2 regions of the Pseudarthrobacter sp. CCNWLW217 genome follow, and region 2 is predicted to be linked to the other one. Evidence: predicted binding sites of a transcription regulator. Region 2 holds the regulator's gene; the other holds the start of a gene.

Region 1 (9,221 bases), on a different contig from region 2:
ACCCAACTTGTTTTGCCGGCGATGCGGAAGGCCGGCCAGGGACGGATCATCAATATCTCATCCATCGGTGGCAAATTCTATGAGCCGCTCGGCGCCTGGTACCACGCAACGAAGTTCGCGGTGGAGGGCATGAGCGACGCACTGCGGCTCGAGCTGAAGCCGCATGGTATTAGCGTGTCCATCATTGAGCCTGCGAGTACCGTTTCCGAATGGGGCGGGATCGCGGCCCAGGGGCTGCTGGCCACCAGCGGAACAGGGCCCTACGCCGCACAGGCGCGGCAGATGGCCGGCGCGCTGGATTCCACTAACCGGCCCGCGACGTCCACGGCCCCGGAGATCATTGCTGACGCGGTGCTGCACGCAGCCCATTCCGCACGGCCGCGGACCCGCTACCCCGTGGGGCGCGGCGCCCGGGCCATCCTGACGCTGCGGCGGATCCTGCCGGACCGGCTGTTCGACCCCGTGGTCATGCTCGTGCTCAAGCGGGTGGCGGCCCGGTAACCGTCAGATGAGGTATTCGATGTCGTACTCGGCCGGATCCACCGCAGGCGTGGTCTCACGCTGGGCGTCCCGGTGGCGCCACTTGGCCGGCACGCCGGTAACGATTGATTCGGGCGGCGCGTCCCTTACCACAACTGCGTTGGCACCGACGGCGCTGTCCCGTCCGATGGTGATGGGTCCCAGGATCTTGGCTCCGGCCCCGATGGTCACCCTGTCTTCGATGGTGGGGTGACGCTTGACCTTGGCCAGGGATCGGCCGCCGAGCGTCACACCGTGGTAGATCATCACGTCCTCACCGATTTCGGCGGTCTCGCCGATGACCACCCCCATGCCGTGGTCAATGAAGAAGCGCCGTCCAATGGTGGCGCCGGGGTGGATTTCGATCCCGGTCAGGAAACGGCCCAGCTGGGAAACGAGCCGGGCCGGAAAGCGCAGCCCGGGGTTTTGCCACAGGCGGTGCGTCAGCCGGTGGATCCAGATGGCATGCAGCCCTGAATAGGCGAAAAAGTTCTCAAAAGAACCTCGAGCCGCCGGGTCGTGGGACCGGGCGGCGTCGAGGTCTTCCTTTAGTCTTGCGAAAAAGCCCACAAAGTTCTTTCTACAGGAAACGGGCGGAGAGCGGACTAATCAGCCGCGGATGTCGTCATAGAGCACGGTGGAGATGTAACGCTCGCCGAAGTCGCAGACAACGGCGACGATCAGCTTGCCGGCGTTCTCGGGACGCTTAGCCAGTTCCAGGGCGCCCCAGACGATGGCGCCGGAGGAGATGCCGCCCAGGATGCCCTCCTTGATGCCGAGGTCACGGGCCACCCGCACGGAGTCCTCCAGGGTTGCGTCCAGGACTTCGTCATAGACGTTGGTGTCGAGGATTTCCGGCACGAAGTTGGCGCCGATGCCCTGGATCTTGTGCGGGCCGGGGGCGCCGCCGTTCAGGATGGCGGAGTCCTTCGGCTCGATGGCCACGATCTGCACATCGGGATTGCGTTCCTTCAGGACCTGGCCGACGCCCGTAATGGTGCCACCGGTGCCGATGCCGGCTACGAAGATGTCAACCTTGCCGTCAGTGTCAGACCAGATTTCCTCAGCCGTGGTGGTGCGGTGGATCTCGGGGTTGGCCTCGTTGGCGAACTGCTGTGCCCAGATGGAGTTCTCCGTGTTGGCCACGATTTCCTGGGCTTTCTCCACTGCACCGCGCATGCCCTCAGAGCCGGGTGTCAGGACGATCTCGGCACCGAACGCCCGGAGCATAACGCGGCGTTCCGTTGACATGGTTTCCGGCATGGTCAGGATGACCTTGTAACCGCGGGCAGCGCCCACCATGGCCAGGGCAATGCCGGTGTTTCCGGAGGTGCCTTCCACGATGGTTCCGCCGGGCTTGAGGGCGCCGGACTTCTCGGCGGCGTCTACGATGGCCACGCCGATACGGTCCTTGACGCTGTTGGCCGGGTTGTAGAACTCAAGCTTGACGGCGACAGTGGCACCTAGGCCTTCGCTCAGCCGGTTCAGGCGGACCAGCGGAGTGCCGCCGACCAGCTGCGTTACGTCGTCATAGATCCGTGCCATGTAGGTATGCCTATCTCTCAAGAGTGAATACTGAGGTCAGCCTAACGATGGCGGCGCAACCGTTGCTAAGCATTAAGCCATGCAGAGTAATATTTCCTGGCCTTGGCCAGCTTGGGATTGATGATCACCTGGCAGTACCCCTGTTCCGGGTGCTTGGCGTAGTAGTCCTGGTGGAAGTCCTCTGCCACGTGGAACCGGGGCAGGCGGCTGACCTCGGTGACGATGGGGTGGGACCACAGCGCCTGGTTCCGTTCGATCGCCTCCTCGAACAGTATTTTTTCCTCGGTGGTCTCATAGAACATGGACGAGCGGTACTGAGTGCCCACGTCATATCCCTGCCGGTTGAGCGTGGTGGGGTCGTGCAGGACAAAGAACATGTCCAGGATGACTTCGGCGGGGATCACGTCCTCGTCAAACGTCACCGCCACCACCTCGGCATGCCCGGTGGTCCCGTTGCAGACGGAGTAGTAGTCGGGATTCGGATCGTGGCCGCCGGTGTAGCCGGAAACCACTGAACTGACGCCCTTGGTTTTTTGATAGACAGCGTCGAGGCACCAGAAGCAGCCCCCGCCAAGAACAAAAGTTTTCATGACCTCTTCAATGGTTGGGAGCCCCGGATGATTCCCTGACAACCCTATAAGGACTCTGCCACATGCAGGGGAGGGCGCCGAATGGGGTAAAACTGAGACTATGGAACCTGTAGACACCGGCGTTGCAGATGCGGAACCGCACGACGACGGGACCTCCCGGGAGGAAGCCCCCGCGGCAGAGCAGACAGTCCCGCCCACGTTGGGGCAGGTGTTGCTGGCGGTAGAGGAACTGTGGCCCGAATCCCTGGCAGAGAGCTGGGACGAAGTGGGCCTGGTGGCCGGACGGCCGTCCTCGCCGGTCACGCGGGTGATGTTCGCCGTCGATCCCACGCTGGAAGTCATTGAGGAAGCCGTGGAATGGGGAGCCGAGCTGCTCATCACCCACCATCCGCTGCTTTTGAAAGGCGTCACCTCGGTGGCCGCCACCACGGCCAAAGGCAAGGCAATCCACCGGCTGATCGAGTCTGGAACCGCACTGCTGACCGTCCATACCAACGGTGATTCCGCCGTCGGCGGTGTTTCTGATGTCCTGGCAGACGCACTGGGACTGGAGGACGTATCGCCCTTGACCCTCGCCAGCAACGGCCTTCCCGAGGAGGGCATCGGGCGCGTGGGTCACCTGGCGGAGGTAATGAGCCTCGGAGACTTCGCCGCACGGGTTTTTGGAATCCTGCCGTCCGTGGCCGGGGGAGTGCGGGTCTCAGGTGACAAGGATGGCCTGGTGCGCCGCATCGCGGTGTGCGGCGGGGCCGGCGATTCGCTGTTCAACGAGGTGCGCGCCAGCAATGCGGACGTCTTCGTCACCGCTGACCTTAGGCACCATCCGGCATCCGAGGCCCGCGAAGACGCCGTGAATGGCCGGCCCTACCTTATTGACGTCTCGCACTTCGCCAGTGAGTGGCTGTGGTTGCCGGCCGCAGCGTCTGCGCTGGGTAACGTGCTCGCCGACCAGGGCCACGATGTGGAGATCCAGGTGAGCACCACCAACAGTGATCCATGGGACTTCATACTGACTCCGGGCTAAGCCTGGAGTGCGAAGCGAGCCAGGGGAGCAGGCCACGCGCTAGAGTCTATAGAGCGCCGGTTCGGTGCCCGGCTCCGGCCGGTGGGATCAAGCGGAGGTAACAGTGGCCAAGGCAGCACCGGCGGAACAGTTGAAGTTGCTCGAATTGCAGGGACTGGACGCCAAGCTGAAGTCGCTCGCCAACCGGCGTCGTGCCCTGGACACCGACCCCCGGATCACGGATCTCCAGTCGGCGCTGTCGGTTGCCAACGGTGAGCTGGGTGCCGCCAAGATGGCCGTGCACGACGCCGAGGCTGAGCTGAAGCGGGCAGAGTCCGACGTCGAACAGGTCACCACCCGCATTGAACGCGACGAGGCCCGGCTCAACAGCGGAACGGGGCTTTCCAAGGACCTCGTGGCCCTGCAGAAGGACATCGCGTCGCTGAACAGGCGCCGCTCAGACCTCGAGGACATAGAGCTCGAAGTCATGGAGCGACTGGATTCGCTCCGCGCCAGGCAGGCGGCCCAGCAGCTGATCGTGGACAACATCCAGGGCTCATTCGGCGGCATCCGCGCCGAGCTGGACAAAGCCCTGGCTGAAGTGGATGCCGAGGCAGCGGAGGTCAAACGCCAACGCGCTGAGTTCGCCGCAGGACTGGACGCCGGGATGTTGGCCGTTTACGAAAAAACGCTGGCCAAGCGAGGAGTGGGCGCCGCACGGTTGTTCCATGGAACGTCCGAGGCTTCCGGAATGAAGCTCAGCCCCGGCGACCTCGCCGAAATCAAAGCCGCCGCCGAGGACGACATCGTCTTTTGCCCGGACTCCGGTGCCATCCTGGTGCGCTCCGCCGAGTGGAACACGGCCAGCCCGACCAACTAACCCAGGATGATGTTCAACGCGTGCGGCTTACGGGCTGCACCGTCAACCAGCTCCGCGTCCCACTTTTCGCGCGCCGCCTTCAGGAGCTGTGCCGGGGTCTGCGGGGCGTTGCCGCGGCGGACCAGCAAGTGCCGGGCCAGTTCCCCGCGCGTGTGCTTCGCAAAGTGGCTCACCACCTTGCGCACGCCATCCACTTCAGTGAAAACGTTGACGGCGACGGTCTGCGCCGGCGGGGGTGCCCACGCCGCGGCGTACGTGCTTGAACGGCAGTCCACCAGCAGCTGGCCTGCCGCAGCCTCCGTGAGGGCCTCCGACAGTTGCGGCTTCCAGAACGAGGCGAGGCGGCCGACGTCGGGCAGTGCAGTCCCCATCGACAGCCGGTAGGCGGGCACCCGGTCGGCAAAGCGGATGGCACCCCACAGCGCGGATACCACCAGCACCGCCTCGTCGGCCTTCCGGCGCTGCGCGGGCGTCAGCGTTTTGTAGCCCAGGGCGTCGTACAAAACCCCCGAGTAGATCTGGTGGGCAGGCGCCGCCGGTTCGGCGTGCAGCCGGGTGTTCCGTTCGACGTCGTCCCGCAGCGATGCCCCGACGCCCAGCAGCGCGAGGGCGTCCTCGTGTGCACTCACCGTTCCCAGGGCATCCAGGACTTTGGCCCGGTAGGTGTTCAGTGCCGGGAAGCTGAGGGAAGGCCAGTCGACGGCGGTTCCCCGGGCTGCGGGAGTCTTGCCTTCGGAGGGGGGAAGCAGAATCAGCACCGTACGATCTTACCGGCGACTTGGGCGCCCCCTTGCCCGGTAGACTGGGTGCCGGATGGGTTGACCAGGCGGCCGCGCGTCACGCAAGTGGCTCGAGGAACGTCCGGGCTCCACAGGGCAGGGTGGTGGGTAACGCCCACTCGGGGTAACCCGCAGGCCAGTGCCACAGAGAACAGACCGCCTGTGTCGCGCCGGTTTGAAAGCGGCACGAAACAGGTAAGGGTGAAACGGTGGTGTAAGAGACCACCAGCTTCCCGGGTGACCGGGAAGGCTAGGTAAACCCCACCCGGAGCAAGGCCAGACAGGACACGTTTGAGGGCTGCCCGCCCGAGTGTCCGGGTAGGCCGCTGGAGGGCGTCGGCAACGGCGTCCGTAGATGGATGGCCGCTACTCCCGCGCTGGTAACGGCACGGGAGCACAGAACCCGGCGTATCGGTCAACCCATCCACACAACGTCAGCTCAAGTCATGTGAGTGACTTCACGCCGGACGGGGCAGTCCAGGGCGCCCCTCCCGCCTAGAATAGAGAGCGAACGTAGAAGTTCTGCCACCGGGTCTGCGTTCGCAGCCGGTGGTTTTTCTTCGCGCTTCTCCAAGGTGTCCGGGGTGGACCGAATCCCCGCCGACGCTTGCGCCCCGGAACACCTCCGGCGGCCGCCCTCCGCGTACGAGGACGTATGTGGTTGACCCAAGGAAGGTAGTTCTGTGAGCCAGACGTCAGATTCTTGTCTTGATACGTGGATGGGCCGGGAGGCCCTCGCCGAGGCCATGATTCCGGTGATCGGCCGGCTGTACCGTGAAAACAACGTGGTGACTTCCATCCACGGCCGCAGCCTGATTAACAAGTCCACCATGAACATCCTGAAGGCGCACCGGTTCGCCCGCCGTATGAGCAAGGATGAGCTGCTTCTGGAAGAAACAGCCCCGCTGCTGAACACCCTCGCCGGCCTGGAACTGGGCGCGGCCGCGATCGACATTGCCCGCCTGAACCAGAAGTTCAAGGCCGAGGGCGACGGCGCCACACTGGAAGAGTTCCTCCGCGCCGAACTGGCCGAGGTAGTGGGCAAACGCGGCGCCGACGACCGCACCAGCACTGACGTTGTGCTCTATGGCTTCGGCCGGATTGGCCGGCTCCTTGCCCGCCTCCTGATCGAAAAGGCTGGTGGCGGCCACGGCCTTCGCCTGCGCGCCATCGTGGTGCGCCGTGGATCGGACAAGGATCTCTCCAAGCGCGCCAGCCTGCTGCGCCGCGATTCGGTCCATGGTTCCTTTGAAGGCACCATCCGCGTGGACGAGGAAGCCAACACCATCACCGCGAACGGTGTCCAGGTCCAGGTCATCTACTCGGACAACCCCGCGACGATCGATTACACGTCCTACGGCATCCACGACGCCTTGGTGGTGGACAACACGGGACGCTGGCGCGACGCCGAAGGCCTGTCACAGCACCTTCAGAGCAAGGGTGCTTCGCGTGTTCTCCTCACCGCTCCGGGCAAGGGCGCGCTCAAGAACATCGTGCACGGCATTAACCACGGCAGCATCGAGGATACTGACCAGATCGTCTCCGCGGCGTCCTGCACCACCAACGCCATCACCCCGGTCCTGAAGGCCATCAACGACAAGTTCGGCGTGATCCACGGCCACGTGGAAACCGTCCACTCCTTCACTAACGACCAGAACCTGATCGACAACTTCCACAAGGGCGACCGCCGCGGCCGCTCCGCCGCGCTGAACATGGTCATCACCGAAACCGGTGCGGCCACTGCTGTGGCGAAGGCGCTGCCCGAACTTCAGGGCAAGCTTTCCGGCAGCTCCATCCGCGTCCCCACCCCCGATGTCTCCCTCGCCATCCTGAACCTGAGCCTTGAAAACGGCACCACCAAGGACGAGGTGAACAACTACCTGCGCCAGATGTCCCTGCATTCGGACCTGCGCAAGCAGATCGACTACATCGATTCCCCCGAGGTTGTGTCCACCGACTTCGTCGGTTCCCGCCGTGCGGGCATCGTGGACGGCCTGGCCACGATCTCCAACGACAAGAACGTCATCCTCTACGTCTGGTACGACAACGAATTCGGCTACTCCTGCCAGGTGGTCCGCGTCATGGAAGAGATGGCAGGGGTCAACCCGCCGTCGTTTCCCGCCAAGGAACCTGCCGCGGCACTGGCGGCCATCGCCGTCTGATTCCCTCCTCTGAGGCAATTTCCCGGCTGGTTCTCTGGAATCAGCCGGGAAACGGGACCACACTGGTGGCATGAATAACGAAACTCTCCACGAGACCACGCTCGAACACGCCCTGGATGTAGCCAAGGCCAACCACAAACGGGCCATCCGCCTCCTGGAGGAGGCCCAGGCGGGTTACAAGGCCGGAGATGTCAGCGAAGATCGCGTGCGCCAACTCGAAGAGCTGCTCCAGGTTGCCGCCGAAGATCTCCGGAGGGTGACCCGGGAACAATAAGAAGCTCTTTCCCGGCTTCCCACTCCTCCCCAACACTGTGGATATCGGCCACGTTGTCCGAGGAGTGTCCTAGGCTCTTCTGGTGCACTACGTTTCCGGAAGGGCAGGCTGCCCGTGACCGTCAGCTGGTCTGCTTACAGACGGGCACGCCGCCGCTCGCGGCAGGCATGGGCCCTGGTCATTCTCCTGGGAGTATCCGCTGTAGCGTCGGTGGCGTGGTTCTTCACTGCCGGCCAGTTCGCGGCGGCGGAACCGGCCATTGCAGGACCTACGGAGGCGCCGGTTTTCGATCCGGGCTTTATGAAACCGGTGGCCCCGGTGCATGCTGTGCCGCGGGGGAGTGCCCGTGAAGCCCTCGACGGGCTGCCGGTCAAGGGGCGTGCACCTAACGACAACTATGAGCGCGAAGCCTTCGGGCAGGCGTGGCAGGACCTGGACCGGAATGGCTGCGACACCCGCAACGACGTCCTTCGCCGTGACCTCACGGGCGTGGTGTTCACCGAAGGCTCCACATGCCGAGTGGCGGCCGGCCATTTCCACGAGCCTTACACAGGACTTCCCGTGGACTTCCGGCGAGGCTCGGAGAGCAGCAAGGCGGTCCAGATCGATCATGTGGTGGCCCTGGGCGACGCCTGGCAAAAGGGCGCGCAGAGCCTGACACCGCTGCAGCGCCAGAGCCTGGCCAATGACCCCCTGAACCTTATCGCCGCGGACGGGCCCGCCAACCAGCAGAAGAGTGCAGGTGACGCCGCCACCTGGTTGCCCAAGAACAAGGCCTTCCGCTGCCACTATGTCGCAAGGCAGATCTCGGTGAAGGCCGCCTATGGGCTTTGGGTGACGCAGCCGGAGAAGGACGCCATGAAGAGGGTCCTGGACAGCTGCCCCCAGCAGCTGACTGTTACTGCGGGCTGACGTCCGACTCGTGGACTAGTGGCCGAAAGGATCCGGGTCGACGCCGGGCATCCAGGTTAGGCCCGGAACGCCCCAACCGCTCTTCTTGGCCTGCTTCATCGCCTTGCGTGCATAGCGGTCGATCAGCCGGTTGACGTAGAGTTTTCCGTCCAGGTGGTCATACTCGTGCTGGATTACCCGCGCGAACCACCCTGTGGCCTCAAATTCAACCGGCTGCCCATAGCCGTCGAAGCCGCGCACCCTGGCCCACTCGGCACGCTTCAACGGGTACTGTCCGCCCGGAAAAGACAGGCAGCCCTCCTCTTCCTCATCGGGATCGGGAAGGGCGCCAGAGATTTTGGACAGGGTCAGGACAGGGTTGACCAATACACCTGCGGGAGGTGCGCCGTCATCGTTGGCGTATTTGTAGACAAAAATCCGCTTGCCGACCCCGACCTGCGGCGCCGCGAGTCCGACGCCGTTCGCGGCGTCGTTGGTTTCGAACATGTCCGCAATCAGGGTCCTGAGTTCGTCGTCGAACACTTCCACCTCGGAAGCCCGGCGGTGCAGCACCGGTT
Region 2 (9,221 bases):
GGACCTGGCTGAGAACGTGGCGGACTCCAAGATCAGCGCCACCATCAAGACGGCCAGCTTCGACTCCGGCGACGTAAACCGCGACGGCCACGTCCGCGGCGAGGACTTCTTCGACGTGGAGAAGTTCCCGGAAATCTCCTTCGTTTCCAACGGCCTGGTGGCCAAGGGCAACACCTACGAGCTGACCGGCGACCTGACCATCAAGGGCGTCACCCGCCCGGTGGCCCTGGAAACCGAGTTCAACGGCGTGGCCGTGGACCCGTTCGGTAACACCCGCGCCGGCGTCTCCGCCGAGACCACCATCAGCCGCAAGGACTTCGGCCTGACCTGGAACGCCGTGCTGGAAGCCGGCGGCGTGCTGGTCAGCGACAAGGTTGCCATCAACCTGGAGCTCGCGTTCATCGCGCCCGCTGCCTAATTCTGCCTGCTGCCGCCCGGCCGCCGGATCCACTGAGTGGTCCAGCTGCCGGGCGGTGGCGTTTAAACCGGCATACCGGAGTGCCGCGGCTGTGAGAGATGCCCTGTGTCCGGCGTTCGTGCCCGTAGGTCAATCCTGTGGAAAACCCCTGCCGTTCCCTGCGATTTCGCCGCAAATCTCCTAGATAACAGGGAACCTGCGGTCTACAGTGAGAGCCATGACCAACCCTAGTGAAGTACCGCAGCCTGAGCAGCCGGGCGCCCAGCCGCCTGCCAGCAACGTTCCTCCCGCCGGTTACCAGCCGCCGCAGGGTTACCAGCCACCACCACAGGGATACCAGGCCCCGGGCCAGGCCTACCAGCAGCCCGCTCAACCCGGCCAGCCCCACAGCCAGCCGGGCCAGCAGGGTGGCTTCCACTTCGAGATGCCGACGGACGGCCCCCGAAACTTCAACGATGTGCTGCCCACGGGCGGGTTCTCCGGCATGTTCAACGTCACAGGGCTGCCCACCGAACTCAAGGTGTCCTACTGGATCTGGCTCATCGGCGGCATTTTGGGCGTGTTGGGCGGCCTCCTGGGACTCTTCGGGGCGCTGGCACTGTTCACGGTTGCCCCCGCGGCGGCCATGGTGGTCCTCCTCCTGGTCCTGGTGGCACTGGCCATCGGTGTCGCCCAAATTATCCTCGCCCTGAAGATGAAAGAAGGCCGGGAGTGGGCCCGGCTGGCCCTCACCATCGTGGCCGGTGTCTCGCTGGTCCTCGCCATCATTGGCGGCAGCGTGGGCGATGGGATCGGCAACAACTGGCTCGGCTTCCTGATCAGCGCCGGGGCAACCGTTCTGATGTGGCTGCCCAACTCGCAGGCATGGTTCACCGCAGTCAAGGGCCGCGCCTGACCTGCCGGTTAAGTTGTTTACCGAAGGCCGCAGCCGGCGTACCCGCCAGGCTGCGGCTTTCCCAGCGCTTCGCGCTCTCACCGACTAAGGCGGAATGAAGCCGGAATACCTCTCCGGAATGACCCGCTACGGAGCCGCCCGGGGGTACGGTGGAAGTAAGCCTTGCTGGGGGTAGGGCCAGTGCACCGATCCCGGCAGCCGATCCGCACTTCGACCTGCAAAGGACCGCTCATGAGTACTCCCCCAGTCCAGCCTCCCAACGAGCCCGAATCCGGCGGCCAGCCCCCCACTCCGCGCTACGGCGAGAACGCACCGCAGTTTGGCCAGCCCACGCCCCCTGCCCCGCAGTACGGACAGAACGCTCCGCAGTACGGCCAAAACACCCCACAGTATGGCGAAACGGGCACACCGGCACCCCAGTACGGCCAAAACACCCCACAGTATGGCGAAACGGGCACACCGGCACCCCAGTACGGCCAGAACCCGCCGGCGTATGGTCAGAACCCGCCGCAGGCCCCGGCCTACGGCCAGCAGCCATTTGGCCAGCAGTACGGGCAGTCTCCGTACGCACAGTACCCGTCCGAACAGCCGGCGGCTACGAGCAGCAACGGAGTCCCCCAGCTGGTCAACATTTCCTTCTGGCTCCTGATCGCCTCGGGCGTTATTTACGTCATTAGCATGCTGATCGGCGTTGGCCAGCTGGATGACCCGCTGATGCGAAGCACCTTCGAAGATGCCATGCAAAGTGGCGGCGCCGGCGGCGAGATCCCCTACGAGGACATCAAGGGCGTTATTGCCGGCACACTGGTGGTCTTCGCCATCATCGGAGCCGCGCTCTACGCATTGGTGGCTATCTTCATCCGCAAGGGCAAGAACTGGGCCCGGATCCTCGGAACCGTATTCGCGGCACTGTCCATCTTTGGGCTCTTCCAGGTGCCGAACATCGGAACACTGGGAACGCTGATGGGCATCGCAGCCATCGTCCTGCTGTACCTGCCGGCAGCGGCTCCGTACTTCCGCAAGCAGCAGCCGTTCGCCAACCCCTACGGCCAGCCGGGAAACCCCTACGGCCGCTAGCCTTACGGTCAACCGGAAGACATGCCGGCGCTGACCAACAATAGAAACCACACCCAGCGGGCGTGGATCCCGGAGCCGCAGGATTGCTAGGCGGTCTGGCCCGGGGTCTGCGCCCGCTGCGCGTGGTAGGCCAGGATCTGGAGTTCGGTGGCCATGTCCACCTTGCGGAGGTTTACGGTGTCGGGCACCTGGAGCATCACAGGCGCAAAACTCAGGATGCTATGGACGCCGGCGGCGACGACGCGGTCACACACGTCCTGCGCCACTGCGGCGGGCAAGGCCAGAACCACCATGTTGGCGCCCGTCCGCTGCAGCACGGTTTCGAGGTCTGCAACGTCGCTGACCCGCAGCCAGCCCACCTCATTGCCCACCACCATCTGGTCGGCATCAAAGATGGCTACGACGTCGAAGCCCCGGGACTCAAAGCCGCCGTACCTGGCGAGCGCCTTGCCCAGGTTACCGGCGCCGACGATAGCCACTTTCCAGTCGTGGGTCAGCCCGAGGGCTGCAGCGATGTGGCGGCTGAGGTACTGGACTTCGTAGCCGACGCCCCGCGTGCCATAGGAGCCCACATGCGAGAGGTCCTTGCGCAACGTGGCGGAACTGACGCCGGACAATTCCGCCAGCGACTCCGAGGATACGCGCTCCACGCCTTCGGCCAGCAAGGTATTAAGCGCCCGAAGGTACAGTGTCAGCCTGGCCACGGCCGCCGGCGGAATCTGCTTGGCAGCGGTTTTGTCGTCCTGTACGCCCGGCGCAACCGACTCGTCTTGGACAGACTGGGGAGATGAATCCAGCGAAGTCACTATCCCCTCCCTTGCGTCGCGTTGTGACTCCACTCTAGAGCCCTGCGCTTGCTGCCAACAAAGCCTGAACCATGGCCCGGACCAGCCCTACTCCGCCATGGCGCGCCGCAGGACGCGCTCCAGCCGGGCTTCGTCGATCTTCCAGAAATCACGCTGGATGCCGTCCACCAGCACTACGGGGATTTCCTCGGCATAGCGGTCACGCAACTCGGGCAGTTGGTCCACGGGCTGTTCCGCCCACTCAAGCCCCAAGGAGGCTGTTACCCGCCCGACGGCGTCGCGCGCGTCCGCGCACAGGTGACAGTCGGCTTTGGTGATCAGGACAACCTGCGGTTTTGGCATGGTTTAACCGTATCCCCCTTTAGTGGCGGACAGCGCGGCGCACGGCCACGCGGCAGGAGGGGCCGCACGCATTGACTAGACTCGGGGACATGCCCGAGGAGAAGTACGTCGCAGTTCTCACACAGCCGGCTGCGGTACCGCAGACCGGCGAGGCGGCGTTCTTCGACGTCGATAACACCCTCATGAAGGGCGCCAGCCTTTTTCACGTGGCACGCAAGATGCACCAGCGCGGAGCGTTCACCTTGGTCCAGGCCGCCGGATTCGCGTGGAAGCAGTTCAAGTTTGTGACGCGCGGCGAGAACATGGATGACGTCCATGCGGTCCGCGACTCCGCCCTCAACCTCGCCGCCGGAATCACTGTTGAGGACGTGAAGGCTCTCGGCGAAGAAGTCTATGACGAGATGATCGCCTCCAGGATCTGGCCGGGAGCAAAAGCCTTGGCCCAACAGCACCTGCGGGTTGGCCGGCGGGTTTGGCTGGTCACGGCCACCCCCATCGAGGTGGCAACGGTCATCGCCACACGACTCGGGCTGACCGGTGCGCTGGGCACCGTCGGTGAGGTAGCGGACGGGATGTACACCGGACGCCTTGTGGGCGACATCCTGCACGGCTCTGCGAAGGCTGTGGCCGTCCAGGGCATTGCTGACGCCGAGGGACTGGACCTCAGGCGCTGCTGGGCCTACAGCGACTCCTACAACGACATACCGCTGCTGACCCTCGTGGGACACCCCGTCGCCATCAACCCGGACGCCAGGCTCCGCCGCCATGCCCGGGACAATAACTGGCCGGTGTATGACTTCCGCTCCGGCCGCCGCGCCGCCACCCTGGGCCTTAAAGCCGCCACAGCCGGCGGCGTCGTGTACGGCCTCTGGCGCGGCTTCTCCCGCATCCGCGGCCCCCGCATCTAGGTAGCAGCAGATGTCGTTATGGGCCCTCAAAACGACATCTGCTGCTACCTAGTTGGGTGGGGGCAAAACAAAATGCCCGCTGCCGGGAAGGCAACGGGCATTTCACGCAGTTCGAAGTATCTCTACTTCTTATTGCGGCGCTGGTGGCGCGTCTTGCGAAGCAACTTGCGGTGCTTCTTCTTGGCCATACGCTTGCGACGCTTCTTAATAACTGAACCCACGAAAGTTCCTCACAAACTAGATGCAGTACCTGTCTGATGGAAAGGTCCGTGGACAGAGCTACAGACTGAAACAACCGACAGATTCTTACAATGACGTAAAACGTTCCTTAACAGGGTACCGCTTATCCGGGGCACCCACTGACAGGGCCGCTCAGGCGGTCTCGGAGTGGCCGTCCACAACGGCGCCTTTAAGATACTGTTCAACGGCGCTTTCCGGGACCCGGTAGGAACGGCCGAAGCGCACTGCGGGCATTTCACCTGAGTGGACCAGCCGGTACACGGTCATTTTGGAGACGCGCATGACCTCGGCCACTTCGGCCACGGTCAGGAACTTCGCGTTTGAGAAGTTCTGTTCTGCGGACATTTCCCTTATTCCTTTGCTGACGGATGGACAACAGTGACCCCAGGTTTATGCCATTGCGGTGTGCCGATGCTGAGCCATCCACCAACCATGTGCTAGATACTCTAGAGGTTCATGGGGCTATTGTGAAAGTCACTGGGGGTAATCATTTCCCGGTACGGCGCTTGCGTGCCGACGAGGCGAGCTGGTCCAGCACCGACACGGAGACGTCCCATTCCATGCAGGCGTCCGTGACACTCTGGCCGTACACCAGTTCCGAGCGTCCGGCGGCGTGTTCGGTGACGTCAAGGTTCTGCGCACCGCCCACGAGGAAGCTCTCCAGCATAACGCCGGCGATGGCGTCGGCAGAGGGTCCGCCATCCTCCAGCTGCGCGCCGATCTCCAGTGCAACTTCGGCTTGGCGGTGGTGGCTCTTGCCGCTGTTGGCGTGGCTGGCATCCACGATCAGTCGTGGGTTCAGCCCCTTGCCGGCCAGCTTGTCGGAAGCGCTTTCGACGTCGGCCGCCGAGTAGTTGGGCCCCTTGCGACCGCCTCGGAGGATGACGTGGGTGTCCGGGTTCCCGGCGGTGGCCACCAGTGCTGCCCGGCCGTCGCCGTCGATGCCCAGGAAAGCCTGCGCCGCCGCGGCAGCTCCGCAGGCGTCGATGGCAACCTGCAGATCACCGTCGGTCCCGTTCTTGAAGCCGATCGGCATGGAAAGGCCCGAGGCCAGCTGGCGGTGGATCTGGCTTTCCGTGGTCCGTGCCCCGATCGCGCCCCAGGAGATCAGGTCCGCCATGTACTGCGGACTGATGGGTTCCAGGAACTCCGTGGCCGTGGGGAGTCCAAGGGCGGTGACCTGCTGCAGGAACTGGCGGGCCGTCCGGAGCCCGGTCACCATGTCATGGCTGCCGTCCAGGCGCGGATCGTTGATGAGGCCCTTCCAGCCCACGGTGGTCCGGGGCTTCTCGAAGTAGGTCCGCATAACGATCAGCAGGTCTTCCTTGTGCTTCTCGGCCTGGCTGACCAGCCGGCGGGCGTACTCCAGGCCGGCCTTGGGGTCGTGGATGGAGCAAGGGCCCACGATCACCAGGAGGCGGTCGTCCACGCCGTCCATGATGGCCCGGACTTCATCGCGTCCGCGTTCGACGACGTCAGTCACCCGGGCGTCCAGTGGCAGCTCGGCGATGAGCTCCTGGGGCGTGGGCAGGGCCGTGAACTCGCTGACGCGCAAGTTCGACGTGGTTTTTGCGGCCGGCGTGCCTGCCTGCGCGGCGGCGCGTGGTGAGGGCTCTGTGGATGTGGCGGCTGTTGCGGTGCTCATGGTGGGTCCTGTTCCGGGAAAGGAAGGCGGACCCAGATCAGAGCCCGCCGGGAAATGGCGAAGGGCAGAGAATCATCTCTGCCCTGCTGGCTCTGAAGGAAAGTTGGATGCGTGTCAGTTAGACGCGGGCCCCTCCAGAGCCAACGAAAAATACGCATACCAACGGTTAGTCATAGCCAAGACCATAACCGCACCCGGTGGCCGCCGCAAAATCGTGCCGTAATACAGGGCTCCTCAGCCTGTTCGCGGATCCGAACCGTGAGGGTCAGGATCCGCGAACAAGCTCAGTATTTACCGCTTACATCGGCTCAACCCGCGAGCTTCCGCAGGAACTGCAGCTGCTTAATCCAGTGGTACTCCTGACCGCCTTCGTGGTTGTTGAACCGGTAAACCTCGATGTCCTTGACCGCCCCGGTGCCCGAGGAGTCAGCCGTGCCCGAGCCGTAGGCGTTGAAGCTGGCAAACACTGTCGAGGGCGGGCATATGTCATCCATCTGCGCGGCCGAGTAGAGTGCCGGGGCGGTGGCTGAACGGGCCAGGTTGACGCCGTCGAAGTAGTTCAGCACGGCGAGCATGTGCTCGTACCGGTCCCGGTGCCTGCCCAGGAAAGCAGCGATCTCCGGGTAGGGCCCACGGGGCGTGATGTCGATGGCGCGCGGGAAGTCCTGCAGGAACGGGACGTCGGGCAACGCGGCGATGACGCCGTCGAGTCGTCCTGCCACGAGCCCGGCGACGGCCACCACAATGCCACCGCCCTGGCTGACGCCGGCCAGGACCACCCTCGTGGAGTCCACCTCCGGATGGGACTGGGCAGCTTCCACGGCCCGGAAGGCATCAACGTAGACGCGGCGGTAGTAGTAGTCCTCGCGGCTGCCCGCTCCCCTGGTCATCAGGCCGGCGTGCGCCACCTCGCCCGCGGAGGGGTGCGGATCCGCCGTCTCCCCCAGCGTCCCGCCGTAGCCCTGGCCCCGGGTGTCCATGATGAAGTGCGCGTATCCGGCCTGCGCCCACTTGGTGTCCTGGTTGACCAGGCCGCGGCCGCCCGAGTAACCGATGTACTGCACGACGACGGGAAGCTGGCTTCCGGCCGGACGGTTCGCCGGGAGATGCAGCCAGCCTTTGATGGGAGCGCCAGCGTATCCGGCGAAGGTCACATCAAAGGTGTCGATGACCGTCAGGTAGTTCTCCACTGGCTCGAAGGAGGCGTTGAGCGGGAAGGTCCTGGCATCATCGATGGTGGCGTCCCAGAACTCCTGGAAATCGGACGGCGGCGTGACCTCGGAGGTGTAGCCGCGGAGCTGGGCAAGGGGGAGGTCGAAAAGGGGCATGCTGAAGGTCCTGTCAGATCTGGTTTGGCTGGAACTTTTGGGAATCGTATGTCATGCGGGCTCTCCCGCGGGGATAAAGAACGCGAGGTTCAGAACTGTTGCCTGATGCGGCTCCAGATGAAGCTCGCGGGCAGTCCCACGATGGCGCACCAGGACGTCTCTTGCCGTCGGCGAGGTCAATGCTGCGCCGGTCAGTAGGCCGTCGTGCCACTCCAGGTCCACCTCCACACCCGGGCGTGCGCGGAGGCGGTGCGCGGCGCCGTCGGGCAGTTCCCGGGGCAGCGCCGGCAGCAGCTCGATTTCCGGCATACCGTTCGAGGTGCGGTGGCTCTGGACGAGGCATTCTGCCAGGCCGCCCACAAAGCCGAGGTTGCCGTCGATCTGGAATGGCGGGTGCGCCCCGAACAGGTTGGGGTACAGTCCGCCGCTTTGGTCGCCGCGGTCCGTTGCCATGTCCCGGAAGTACAGCCTGAGGAGGTCACTGACTTTGTCCGGCTGGCGGAGGCGGGCCCGGAGCAGGATTTTCCAGGTAAGCGACCAACCGGTGGATTCGTCGCCGCGGCCGTCCAGGCTGGTACCCACAGCGGCTTCGAGGGCCGGCGTCAGGGGCGTGTCCCCGGGGTAAGCCAGGTACAGGTGACTGACGTGGCGGTGTTCCGGCTCCCACTCTTCCGGGTCGGCCAGCCACTCGCGGAGCCTGCCGCCACGGCCGGGTACAGGCTCCGGAAGGCGCGACAGGGCAGCTTTGGCCTCGGCCAGTACCGGGTCCGCTTCAACTCCCAGGTCCTCGGCGAGGGAGCCCAGCATGAGGAACACGTCACGGATCAGCGTCAGGTCCATGGTGGACGATTCCGCGGCCGCCGCCCGAGCATTGCTACCGTCCGGGCCCGGTGCCGTGAAACTGTTTTCCGGCGAAGTGGAGGGGCTGGTGCCCAAGGTACCGTCCGGGAACTCCAGCAGCAGATCCAGCGCGAATTCGGCTGCGCCCCGGATGGCGGGCCAGGCAGTGTCCCGGGCGAAGCGTTCTCCGGCAGCGGTGTCGGCTTTTGCGGAGTCGAGCCTTGTGCTGTCGGGTGCGCCAAAACGCAGGTGCTCCCACAGGTGTCGGACCAGCCACAGCCCGGCCATCGGCCAGAACGACCATTCCGGCGAGTGCGAGCCATGGCCCACGGGCTTGCTGTAACCCCAGATATCCGAATTGTGGTGCACCGCCCAGCCGCGGGCGCCATAGTACTCCCTGGCGGTGGCCGCGCCGGTCTCCTGCAGCGCCTCGATGAGTGCGAACAGGGGCTCGGCGCACGGAGCGAGACCTGTGGGTTCGGCTCCCCAGTAATTCATCTGCAGGTTGATGTTGGTGGTGAAATTGGAGCTCCACGGGGCCTGCAGCTGGTGGTTCCAGATGCCCTGCAGGTTGGCCGGCGTCCCGCGCCAGGCCGTTCCGCCGCGTGCTCCCGCCGCCCCGGTTCGCGAACTGGAAATCAGCAGGTAGCGCCCGTAGTTGAAGAGCAGCGCCGCCAGCGCGGGGTCCGCGGCGAGGGGCCCTTCAGGGTGGGTGTTGGCTG

The links. The regulator Rex, encoded in region 2, represses fermentation and respiration genes when NADH is low (regulators of the CRP and FNR family bind a similar motif). The targets are predictions, from matches to a motif close to CTTGTGAANNNNTTCACAAG.
Region 1: V9L18_RS20610 (glyceraldehyde-3-phosphate dehydrogenase) is a predicted target of Rex. The motif match lies at 5,762-5,781, and genes of this name have one in related genera.

What each region holds. Positions count from the first base shown of each region.
Region 1 is NZ_JBBCBT010000025.1:3,009-12,229, forward strand. Features, by position in the region: gene V9L18_RS20570 (oxidoreductase) at 1-501, shown strand, start outside; gene epsC (serine O-acetyltransferase EpsC) at 505-1,089, opposite strand; gene cysK (cysteine synthase A) at 1,129-2,064, opposite strand; gene msrA (peptide-methionine (S)-S-oxide reductase MsrA) at 2,130-2,654, opposite strand; gene V9L18_RS20590 (Nif3-like dinuclear metal center hexameric protein) at 2,755-3,678, shown strand; gene V9L18_RS20595 (zinc ribbon domain-containing protein) at 3,782-4,537, shown strand; gene V9L18_RS20600 (YaaA family protein) at 4,534-5,295, opposite strand; RNA gene rnpB (RNase P RNA component class A) at 5,352-5,743, shown strand; gene V9L18_RS20610 (glyceraldehyde-3-phosphate dehydrogenase) at 6,000-7,478, shown strand; gene V9L18_RS20615 (hypothetical protein) at 7,549-7,752, shown strand; gene V9L18_RS20620 (HNH endonuclease family protein) at 7,867-8,664, shown strand; gene def (peptide deformylase) at 8,680-9,221, opposite strand, start outside.
Region 2 is NZ_JBBCBT010000003.1:128,358-137,578, reverse strand. Features, by position in the region: gene V9L18_RS04970 (YceI family protein) at 1-418, shown strand, start outside; gene V9L18_RS04965 (hypothetical protein) at 636-1,313, shown strand; gene V9L18_RS04960 (Yip1 family protein) at 1,545-2,390, shown strand; gene V9L18_RS04955 (redox-sensing transcriptional repressor Rex) at 2,477-3,196, opposite strand; gene V9L18_RS04950 (glutaredoxin family protein) at 3,284-3,538, opposite strand; gene V9L18_RS04945 (HAD family hydrolase) at 3,628-4,446, shown strand; gene V9L18_RS04940 (30S ribosomal protein bS22) at 4,569-4,667, opposite strand; gene V9L18_RS04935 (helix-turn-helix domain-containing protein) at 4,819-5,031, opposite strand; gene V9L18_RS04930 (3-deoxy-7-phosphoheptulonate synthase) at 5,174-6,331, opposite strand; gene V9L18_RS04925 (acetylxylan esterase) at 6,640-7,659, opposite strand; gene V9L18_RS04920 (glycoside hydrolase family 95 protein) at 7,711-9,221, opposite strand, start outside.